One region of the Neorhizobium tunisiense genome, then DNA from elsewhere that is predicted to be linked to it. Evidence: riboswitches for the same ligand, from Rfam matches in the RefSeq annotation. Region 1 holds a riboswitch; the other holds the start of a gene.
What was found. A riboswitch is a leader RNA that binds a small molecule or an ion and turns the genes downstream of it on or off. The one in region 1 is predicted to bind cobalamin.

Region 1 (5,309 bases):
CTAAAACTCGATGCCGGCCTGGGCCTTCACGCCCGCCTTGAAGTGATGCTTGACCAGCGTCATTTCGGTGACCATGTCGGCCGCCTCGATCAGCGCCGGCTTGGCATTGCGGCCGGTGACGACCACATGCAGATCCGGCCGCCGCGCCTGCAACGCGGCGACGATCTTGTCGAGATCCAGGTAATCGTAACGGAGCGCGATGTTGAGCTCGTCAAGGATGACGAGCCCGATTGTCTCGTCCGCCATCAGCTCGAGCGCCTTTTCCCAGGCCTTTTCCGCCGCGGCGACATCCCGCTTCAGGTCCTGGGTCTCCCAAGTGAAACCCTCGCCCATCGTGTGCCAGACAACGCGGTCGCCAAAGACGGCAAGCGCCGGCTGCTCTCCCGTCGACCAGGCACCCTTGATGAACTGCACCACGCCGACCCGGCGGTTGTTGCCGAGCATACGCAGCGCCAGGCCGAAAGCGGCGGTGGATTTGCCCTTGCCGGATCCGGTATGGACGATGAGAAGACCCTTTTCCTGGGTCTTCTCCGCCACTTCCGCATCCTGAACCGCCTTGCGGTTCGCCATCTTGGCACGATGACGCGCGACGGACGCCTCGTCGATCTCCTTCACCGGGAAGCAAGCTTCGCCGGAGATCCGGCAGAAGCTTCCTCGCCAGCGCGGAATCTTTCGCGGACCACACCGGTCAACGCACCGAGCACCGCCCAGAACACCAGGTTGGTGGCATAGACCGCATTGACGAAGCGGGCATAAAGATCCATCGGGACGGCGGTTTCATGGCTGGGCGGCAGCGGCGCGCCGACGAGATGCGGGGCGATCAGAAGCACGATCGCAAGCGCTGCGAACACGGCCGAGCGGGTATAGAAGAGCAAGCCTAGACCCACTGCCGTGCAGACTGCCGTCGAGACCCACCAGATCTGGCGCGGGCCGAGCTCAGCAGCCGGCATGCCGGGCAGTTCCGGCGGCAGGCCGAGGCCCGGCGCCAGGATGACGGTGAGGAAGCCGGCAATGCCGAACATCAAGCCACCGCGCCAGCCCTTGAAGCCGCCGAACGCTTCCGAAGCGGCGATCAGGACGAGGGCGAAGCCGATGCCGGACAGCATGTCTGCGGCGAGCGTATAGATGAAGCGCTCGAAGCCATCGGCCGGAGCCCAGGCTTCGTCATCATGGTGGTGGTCGGCAGCAGGTGCCGCCGCACCGGCCGTTGCGGGCGCCGCGTCATGGCTATGGCTGTGAGCGACCTCACCGCCGGCATTTTCAAACACCTCCGCCTGCAGGATCAGCGGTACCGTGGAGAAGCTCTGCATCACGGTGAGCAGCAGCCCGGACAAAAGCCCGGCGATCACCGCCGTGAAGACGATGTTACGAAACAACGACATTTGGGAGAACTCCTCAGTGGCAGGGGAAGGCGAGCGAGTGGCGCGTGTCATGCGCGGCATTGTGGACGACTTCCAGATGCGAGAAGCCGACAAAGCCGACGATGAACAGGCCGAGCAGGGCCGTCATGCTGAGGGGAATGATCTTCGAAGCGGAAATGGTGACTGCGGTTGCAGCAGAATTCGGTACCATGGTCTCGTCCTTTCGCCCTCCACCCGAGGGCCGTTCACGTTCTTTGCCGCCTCTGGCAGGTCTCCTGGCTCGCGGATCGGACGCCTTCTCCCGCCTTCCCAGGATCCCGTTGGCCGGATTTCCCAGTGGCTTGACGGCCGAACGGCCGTTTTGGTCGAAGACTTTCCGCTTACAGTTGCGGGGGCAGCCGCGGGTTGGACGGCAGAATTCCGTCGCACCGCATTCCCTCTAAAACCCTTCCGGGCACCATAGGCTCAGTCACTATAGACGAATTCGGCGTCACGGCAATCGCCTTTGCGACGCATTGACATGGGTGTGCGACCGGGCTTACTTGAAAGGAGATGGTCCCTTTCCGGCAACGGGGAGGGCTAAGAGAGAATGCGGTGCGATCCCCTTTCCTAGGGATCAATGCCGCGGCTGCCCCCGCAACTGTAGGCGGCGAGCCATTGCCGAGAAGCCACTGGGAAACCGGGAAGGCAGGCAAATGGCGACGACCCGCGAGCCAGGAGACCTGCCGTCCGTTTAATTTTGCTTCACCGGGCGGGGTGCTCCGGAGGAAGTTTCTCGATCACCGCAGAGGGAATTCGACCTTCTGCTCCGCGCCCCGATTTTTTCGACCCCGGCGGGAACGCGGCTGACCGATGAGTGACCACCAACCAGATGATCCGGCAACCGCCCGCCCGGCAGATGTGACGATTTTCGTCTGCACCAATTGCCGTGACGCGTCCGACGGCGAAATCCGACCGGGCATCGCGCTGATCGCGGCGCTACGCGAGGCAGCAAGCGGCAAGCCGCTCGCCGTCAAGCCGGTCACCTGCCTCGCCAATTGCGAAAAGAGCCCGAGCGCCGCCTTCAACCACAAGAGCGGCTGGTCCTATGTATTCGGCCATCTGTCGCTCGACAATGTCGAGGATATCGTCACCGGCGCGATGATGCTGGCCGAGGACGAGCGCGGTTTCCTTCCCCTTCGCGGCCGTCCCACCTGCCTGCGCGGCAAGGGCATGACGGCCCGCATCCCACCCTTTGATCATCACGAGGACATGCCATCATGAGCGTTTCGTTCGACCGCGTTCCCTGCACCGTCGTTACCGGGTTTCTGGGAGCCGGCAAGACCACGCTGATCCGCAACCTGATTGAAAACCTCAAGGGCAAGCGGCTTGCGATCATCGTCAACGAATTCGGCGATGTCGGCATCGACGGCGACGTGCTCAAGGGCTGCGGCATCGAAAGCTGCCCGGAAGACAACATCATCGAGCTTGCGAATGGCTGCATCTGCTGCACCGTGGCCGATGATTTCGTGCCGGCGATCGACCGGATCCTGGCCATGGAGCCCCGCGTCGATCACATCCTCATCGAGACCTCCGGCCTCGCGCTGCCGAAGCCGCTCGTCCAGGCGTTCCAGTGGCCGGACGTGAAGGCACGTGTGACGGTTGATGGCGTCATCGCGGTGGTGGACGGGCTCGCGCTCGCCGAAGGCCGTGTCGCAGACGATCATGAGGCGCTCGAAGCCCAGCGCGACGCGGACGGCTCGATCGACCATGACGATCCGGTCGAGGAAGTGTTCGAGGACCAGGTGGCCTGCGCCGACATGATCGTGCTCACCAAGAGCGACCTTCTCGATGCCGCCGGCCTCGCGACCGCCAGGGATCGCGTGTCCGCACATCTGCCGCGCGCCGTCAAAATCGTCTCGGCCGCCAATGGCGCCATCGATCCGGCGGTGCTGATCGGCCTTGGCCTCGCCGTCGAGGACGACATCGAAAACCGCAAGACCCATCACGACGACGAACTGGACCACGATCACGACGATTTCGACAGCTTCGTCGTCGATCTGGCCGCAGTCACCGATGCCGAACAGCTCGCCACCCGCATCTCCGCCACGGCCGAAGCAGAGAACGTGCTGCGCATAAAAGGCTTCGTGGAAGTCGCGAACAAGCCGATGCGCCTGCAGGTTCAGGCAGTAGGATCGCGCGTGAACCATTATTTCGACCGCGCCTGGGCACCCGGCGAAGCGCGGACAAGCCGCCTGGTCGTGATCGGCGAAAAAGGCATCGACCGCGCAGCGATCGAAAGGATGCTGGCCGCATAAGAAGGCCCCGAGGGAAGGATGCACATACTCGCCACCACATCGTCGTCGCTTGACGACCTCATCGAACCGGTCGACCTCAACCAGTCGCCGGCCGATGTAGTGGTGCTGTCCTTTTCCGGCAGCGACCTGAACGGCATTGCGGCGGTGTGGAATAAGTCTGCAAGCGGCGGGAGCGATACCCCCACCGAACACAACTCGGGCAAGCTTAATCCCCCCATTCCTCCAACTCTCCGCCTCACCAACCTCTCCGATCTCCGCCACCCCATGTCGGTGGACCTGTGGATCGAAAAGACGGCGGCGCATGCCAAAGTCATCCTCGTACGCATCCTCGGCGGCTATGACCGCTGGGCCTACGGCGTCGAGGAGCTTTCCCGAATGGCGCGCGCCAAAAAGATCGCGCTCGCCCTCCTGCCCGGCGAATGCAGCATCCGCGACGAGCGGCTCGCCGCGGCCTCCACGGTCTCGGAAAACCAGCTCGCCGGCATCCTGTCCTGCTTCCGCGAAGGCGGGCCGGACAATATGCGGCTCCTCGCAAAATTGCTGACGGCCCTGGCCGAGGGTAGAACGGAACCTCTGCCACAGGCAGCACTCATGCCGAAGGCCGGTTACCACAAGCCGGGAATGGGCATCGTCGAGACCGATGACCTTCTTGCCGGCCTTGCGCCGGATGCACCGCGCCTGCCGATCCTGTTCTACCGCTCGATGCTGCTTGCCAATGACGCCGCACCGATCGATGCACTGTTCGAAGCGCTGCAGAAACGCGGCTTTGCGCCGATGCCGATCTTCGTCAGCGGTCTGAAGGATGCGGATGCTATCGCCTTCGCCGAACGCGCGATTTCGGACCTCAAGCCCGCCGCCATCCTCTCCACCACCGCCTTTGCCAGTGGCACCGACGGGAACGGCGAAACAATCTTCGACCGCACCGGCGTGCCGGTATTCCAGATCGTCGTCGCCACCACGCGGCGCGAAGGCTGGGCGGAAGGCCGGCGCGGCCTCAACCCCGCCGACCTCGCCATGCATGTCGTCCTGCCGGAGCTTGACGGGCGCATATTGGCCGGTGCGATCTCCTTCAAGGCGGGCGAGAGCTCCGCCAACCTCGTCAACCAGCCGGAACCGGACCGGGTCGAACAGGTCGCCGATCGTATCGCCGCTTTCCTGCGGCTGAAGACGGCACCTCGCGCCCAGCGCAAGATCGTCGTCCTGATGCCGGACTATCCGAGTGCGCCGGGGCGCACCGGATATGCCGTCGGCCTGGACGTGCCACAGAGCGTGCTCGGGATGCTGCGCGAATTATCGGTAGCCGGCTACAATGTTTCGGATATCCCCGAAACCCCGCGTGACCTTCTTGATCGCCTGAGTGTCAAATCCGCTACCCATGCGCTCGCCGGCTACGGCTCCGTGGCCGCAACAGAAGCGGCTTGGGGCGCAGCCGAGCTGGATGAAGACCTCGAAGACGCCGCTTTCCGTTTCCGCGCCGCGACCTTCGGTAACATCACCGTCGCGCTCGCACCCGATCGCGGCCGCAATGCCGATCGCCGCGCCGATTACCACAGTCCCGACCTGCCCCCGCGCCACGCGCTGCTCGCCTTCGGCCAATGGATGCGCGAAACGCTCGGCGCGCATGCCATCATTCATGTCGGCGCGCATGGGA
Region 2 (5,309 bases), on a different contig from region 1:
GCCTCATCCTGCGCATTGCCCCGGCGGTTGCCAAAGCCGCTGCCGAGACCGGCGTCGCATCCCGGCCGATCCAGGATTTCGAGGCCTATCTCGACCAGCTGAACCGCTTCGTGTGGCGCTCCGGTTTCGTCATGAAGCCGATCTTCAGCGCCGCCAAGGTTTCGGAAAAGAACCGGGTGATCTTCGCCGAGGGCGAGGACGAGCGCGTCTTGCGCGCCGCCCAGGTTCTGCTCGAGGAAAAGACGGCGACCCCGATCCTGATCGGTCGTCCTTCCGTCATCGAGGCACGGCTTGCCCGTTTCGGCATCCGCATCCGCCCGAATGTCGATTTCGCCGTGGTCAACCCGGAAGACGATCCGCGCTATCGCGACTATGTCGACGAATATTTCGCCCTGGTCGGCCGCGAAGGCATCAATCCGGAAGCGGCGCGCACCATCGTGCGCACCAACAACACGGTGATCGGCGCGCTCGCGGTCAAGCGCGGCGATGCGGACGCGCTGATCTGCGGCGTCGAAGGCCGTTACGACAAGCATCTCAGCGACGTGAACCAGATCATCGGCAAGCGGCCGGACGTCTGCGCCTTCTCGGGCCTCAGCCTGGTCATCTCCCAGCGTGGTGCGATGTTCTTCACCGACACCTTCGTCAACTACAACCCGTCCGCGCAGGAAATCGCCGAGATCACGGTTCTGGCGGCCGAGGAAATCCGCCGCTTCGGCATCACCCCGAAGGCGGCGCTGATCTGCCATTCGAATTTCGGCTCGCGCGATTCGGAAAGCGCCCAGAAGATGCGGACCGCCCTGAAGCTGGTGCGCCAGCGGGCACCGGAGCTTGAAGTGGACGGCGAAATGCAGGGCGGTTCTGCCCTGTCGGAAACGCTGCGCAAGCGGGCCATGCCGAACAGTTCGCTGACCGGCGAGGCCAACCTGCTGGTTTTCCCGAACCTCGACGCGGCAAACATCTCGCTCGGCCTCGTGCGCAACCTGACGGACGCCTTGCATGTCGGCCCCATTCTTCTGGGAGCGGCCCAGCCGGCGCATATCCTGTCGTCCTCGGTCACGTCGCGCGGCGTCGTGAACATGGCGGCGCTGGCGGTTGTCGAAGCATCGCAGCCAAATCTGCAATTTCAATCTTAAATTGCAGATTCACCCGCACAGCGGTTTGAGCCCTGAACAGGGCTCGAACTCCCTGCTGCAGAAATGACCTGCGCCGGGTATTGCCCCGATTTTTGAGGGCGATGCCGGCGACTTTATGAGATTGTCAACCGGAACGTTCCATGATGCCATCTCCACTCTGGAGAGGATGCCGGAATTGCCGATACCGCTTCGCGGCCTGCTGACCATACCTCTGTTTTTTCTGCCGGCCGCAGCGCTTGCGGGGGACCCCGCCGTTTGTGCGGCACTCTACCGGAAACTTGGAAACAGCCCGCAGATCATCGGCAGCACCTCCGTGGCGCGCAGCTATGCCCAGCAACTCGGCGAATACAATGCCGATATCCGGGAGCTCAGGATCGACATGCGCCGCGCCGGCTGCGGCAACGGCAGCGTCGTGGTTCTGGGCGGCCCGAATGCCGAGGTCTGCGGCCAGATGCGGGATGCGCTGGACAGAATGGAGCAGAGCCGCGACGCGCTGGCAGCGGAACGGAACAGTTCGCGGCAGATGATCCTGCCCTCGGAAGAGCGCAATGCCATTCTCGCCGCCATTCGCGAACAGCGCTGCATCCCCTCTTTCGAGCCTCTGCCGCCTGTCGTCGACGACCGCCGAAAGGTGCCGGGGATCGAGCTGCCCAGGCAGGAGGAGCCCTATTCCGGGATCACCAAATTGCAGACGCATCCGCCGCAGGCCGCAGTCCAGCGGCCAGTGCTCACACCGCCACCGGAGCGAGCCTACGATCCGAACAAGAAGGTGCGCACCGTCGGGCCGACCTTCCTGCCCGATGAGAGTATCGATCTCAGCAATCCGCAATCGGCAGGACCGCAGCCGCAGCAATAGTCAGCGGTTTTCCCATCGGTCCTCAAAGATCAGTTCGTCCAGGGTCAGGCGCTGGCGCCAGCCCTTGAGCGCCAGCTCCGGCTCGCCATAGAGCCGGTCGACATAACCGAGGCAGAGCCAGGCGACGATCTCGATGCGGTCGGGAATGCCCAGCAGCCCGCGCACGTCCTCGTCGCGAAAAATGCTGACCCAGCCGACGCCGACGCCTTCGGCCCTGGCAGCAAGCCAGAGGTTCTGCACGGCGCAGACGGTCGAATAGGCGTCCATGCGCGGATTGTGGGTGCGGCCGAGCACGACCGGGCCTGCGCGATCCGGATCACAGGTGACGCAGATCGACAGCGGTGCCTTGCGGATGCCTTCGAGCTTGAGGCTGCGGTACAAATCACGGCTTTCCTCCGCAAACATTGCCTCCGCTTCGTCATTGGCGCGCGAAAAGGCGGCCCACGCTGCCTCCCGCACCGCCTGGTCTCGGATGAGGATGAAATTCCACGGTTGCATGAAACCGACCGAGGGGGCTGCATGCGCGGCGCCAAGCAGCCGCTTTACCAAGTCGTCCGGCAACGGATCGGGCAGGAACTGGTCGCGCACGTCGCGTCGCGTCTCGATCGCCTTGTAGACGGCCGCACGATCGGCCTTCGAAAATTCACCGGCAGGCAGCAAGGCATGCGCGAAAGGGTCAGGTCGCATCGTTTATCCCCAACAATGCCGTCGCTCCCCAACCTTTCGAAAGCAAGGAGAGGTCCGAAACCTTTCCGCCGTCCGCGCGGGTTCGGTCTATCGTGTCAGGCCGGTCTTCTGACTTGGCTTCGTCCGCTTCCCGCCGCAGCCTTCCCGGTTTCCCAGTGGCTAAATTCCTGCGGCCGGGCGTCCACCTCACAGCGTTGGGCACGTTCCGGATCCACCCCGGATTCCCGATTCTCCGGCTTTTGGCCGGCACCTGACAGGATCGGTTATGCCCTTACCCAATCCCCGGCGCAAGACGCTCATGCGACGGCGAAATAGCGCACCTAGGCGAATTCACTGCTGCGGGTGACCAGTTGGGCGCCTCGATCTGCGCGGGGCCATGATCCCTCTCCTACCGATCGCGGAAACGGTTGGTGATCGGGTAACGCCGGTCGCGGCCGAAATTCTTCTTGGTGATTTTGACGCCCGGCGCCGATTGGCGCCGCTTGTATTCGGCGAGATAGAGAAGGTGCTCGATGCGGTGAACGGTCGCGATGTCGTGGCCGCGGGCGATAATCTCCTCGGTGCCCATCTCCAACTCGACGAGGCACTCGAGAATGTCGTCGAGCACCGGATAGGGCGGCAGCGAGTCCTGGTCGGTCTGGTTGGGCCTCAGTTCCGCGGATGGCGCCTTTGAGATGATGTTCTTCGGGATCACCTCGCCGCTCGGGCCGAGAGCCGTCGGCGGCAGGTGTTGGTTGCGCCAGGCGGCCAGCGCATAGACCTGCATCTTGTAGAGGTCCTTGATCGGATTGAAGCCGCCGTTCATGTCGCCGTAGAGGGTCGCGTAACCGACCGACATTTCCGACTTGTTGCCGGTCGTCACCACCATCGAGCCGAACTTGTTGGAGATCGCCATCAGGATCGTGCCGCGCGCGCGGCTCTGGAGGTTCTCCTCGGTGATGCCCTCCTCGGTTCCCTCGAACAGCTCGGCCAGCGCCGACGAAAAACCATCCACCGGCTCGGCGATCTGGACGATATCGTAACGGCAGCCGAGCGCCCTGGCGCAATCGGCCGCGTCCTTCAGCGAATCCTCGGATGTATAGCGATAGGGCAGCATCACGGTGCGCACCCTCTCCTCGCCGAGCGCATCGACGGCGATCGCCGCGCAGATGGCGCTGTCGATACCGCCGGACAGGCCGAGCACGACCGACTTGAAACCGTTCTTGTTGACGTAATCGCGGAAGCCGAGCAGGCAGGCGCGGTAATCCGCCTCCTCCTTTTCCGGAATGCGCGCCATCGGGCCGCGTGCACAATGCCAGGTCTCGCCAATTCGTCTCCACTCGGTGACGGCAACGGCCGGCTCGAACTGGCTCATCTGGAAGGCGAGCGACTTGTCCACATTGAAGGCGAAGCTGGCGCCGTCGAAGACCAGTTCGTCCTGGCCGCCGAGCTGGGCCGCGTAGATCATCGGCAGGCCGGTCTCGATCACCTGTTTCAGCACGACCTGGTGGCGGATATCCACCTTGCCGCGATAGTAGGGCGAGCCGTTCGGCACGAGCAGGATTTCCGCACCGCTTTCCGACAGCGTCTCGCAGACGCCGAGATCGCCCCAGATATCCTCGCAGATCGGGATGCCGAGCCGGACGCCGCGAAAATTCACCGGTCCGGGCATCTCGCCGGCGATAAAGACGCGCTTCTCATCGAACTCGCCATAGTTCGGCAGGTCGATCTTGTCGCGCACGGCGATCACCCTGCCACCGTCGAGCACGGCGATCGAGTTGTGCCGGCCTTCCTCGCCCTGGCGGGGAAATCCGATGATGACACCGGGGCCACCATCCGCCGTATCGGCAGCAAGCTCCTCCACCGCCTTCAGGCAGGCCTTCAGGAAAGCCGGTTTCAGGACAAGGTCTTCCGGCGGATAACCGGACAGGAAGAGCTCCGTAAACAGGATGAGATCCGCCTCCTCGCGGGCAGCATCTCTTCGGGCTTCTCGGGCCAACGCCAGATTGCCGGCGATATCGCCGACGGTCGGGTTGAGCTGCGCGACGGCGATACGGAAAGTCTGGCTGATGTCCTGGGTCATGGTACCGATTTAGCGTCAGCCGCAGGCGGCGGCAACGTCGTTGCGAGAGTTTTTTGTCCGTCAGGCGGATGCAGGACGATCGCCCGGATAATGCGGCACGTCGTCCTCGGGCAATTCATAGAAATCCGCCTTCTCGGCGCAATAGATATGCTCGCCCATGACAAGCCCGCTCGGCTGGTCGAAGGCGCCCGCCAGGATCGAAATGCTCTGCGCGCCCTCCGCCTGCCAGAACAGCGCCGAGCCGCATTGCGAGCAGAAGCCGCGCCGCGCTTCGTCGCTGGCACGATACCAGCTGAGCCTGTCCTCGCCTTGAAGCGTCATGTTCTCGACGCACACGCTGGTGGCCGCATAATAGAGCCCGGTCTGGCGGCGGCATTGCGAACAATGACAGGCCGTGATCGTCCGCAACGGACCGACCGTCTCAAACCGGATCGCGCCGCACAGGCAACGACCGCTGTTTTTCTGCTCCATGCAACATCCCCGACGAAAGCAAGACGCAGTGTCGCGAGCGCGGGCCGCGGGGTCAAATCTATTCGGCTGATCATGCCATCAAAGGAAATAATAATAAAAA

Region 2: linked by a shared signal. The riboswitch ahead of bluB (5,6-dimethylbenzimidazole synthase) and the one ahead of ABCW43_RS27775 (DUF1636 family protein) in region 1 are both predicted to bind cobalamin.

What each region holds. Positions count from the first base shown of each region.
Region 1 is NZ_JBDIUU010000012.1:162,923-168,231, reverse strand. Features, by position in the region: gene cobO (cob(I)yrinic acid a,c-diamide adenosyltransferase) at 1-615, opposite strand; gene ABCW43_RS27785 (CbtA family protein) at 612-1,382, opposite strand; gene ABCW43_RS27780 (CbtB domain-containing protein) at 1,396-1,572, opposite strand; cobalamin riboswitch at 1,610-1,838, opposite strand; cobalamin riboswitch at 1,898-2,105, shown strand; gene ABCW43_RS27775 (DUF1636 family protein) at 2,214-2,624, shown strand; gene cobW (cobalamin biosynthesis protein CobW) at 2,621-3,658, shown strand; gene cobN (cobaltochelatase subunit CobN) at 3,677-5,309, shown strand, end outside.
Region 2 is NZ_JBDIUU010000001.1:275,192-280,500, forward strand. Features, by position in the region: gene ABCW43_RS01480 (NADP-dependent malic enzyme) at 1-1,133, shown strand, start outside; gene ABCW43_RS01485 (hypothetical protein) at 1,249-1,989, shown strand; gene bluB (5,6-dimethylbenzimidazole synthase) at 1,990-2,676, opposite strand; cobalamin riboswitch at 2,758-2,945, opposite strand; gene ABCW43_RS01495 (NAD+ synthase) at 3,065-4,738, opposite strand; gene ABCW43_RS01500 (GFA family protein) at 4,799-5,209, opposite strand.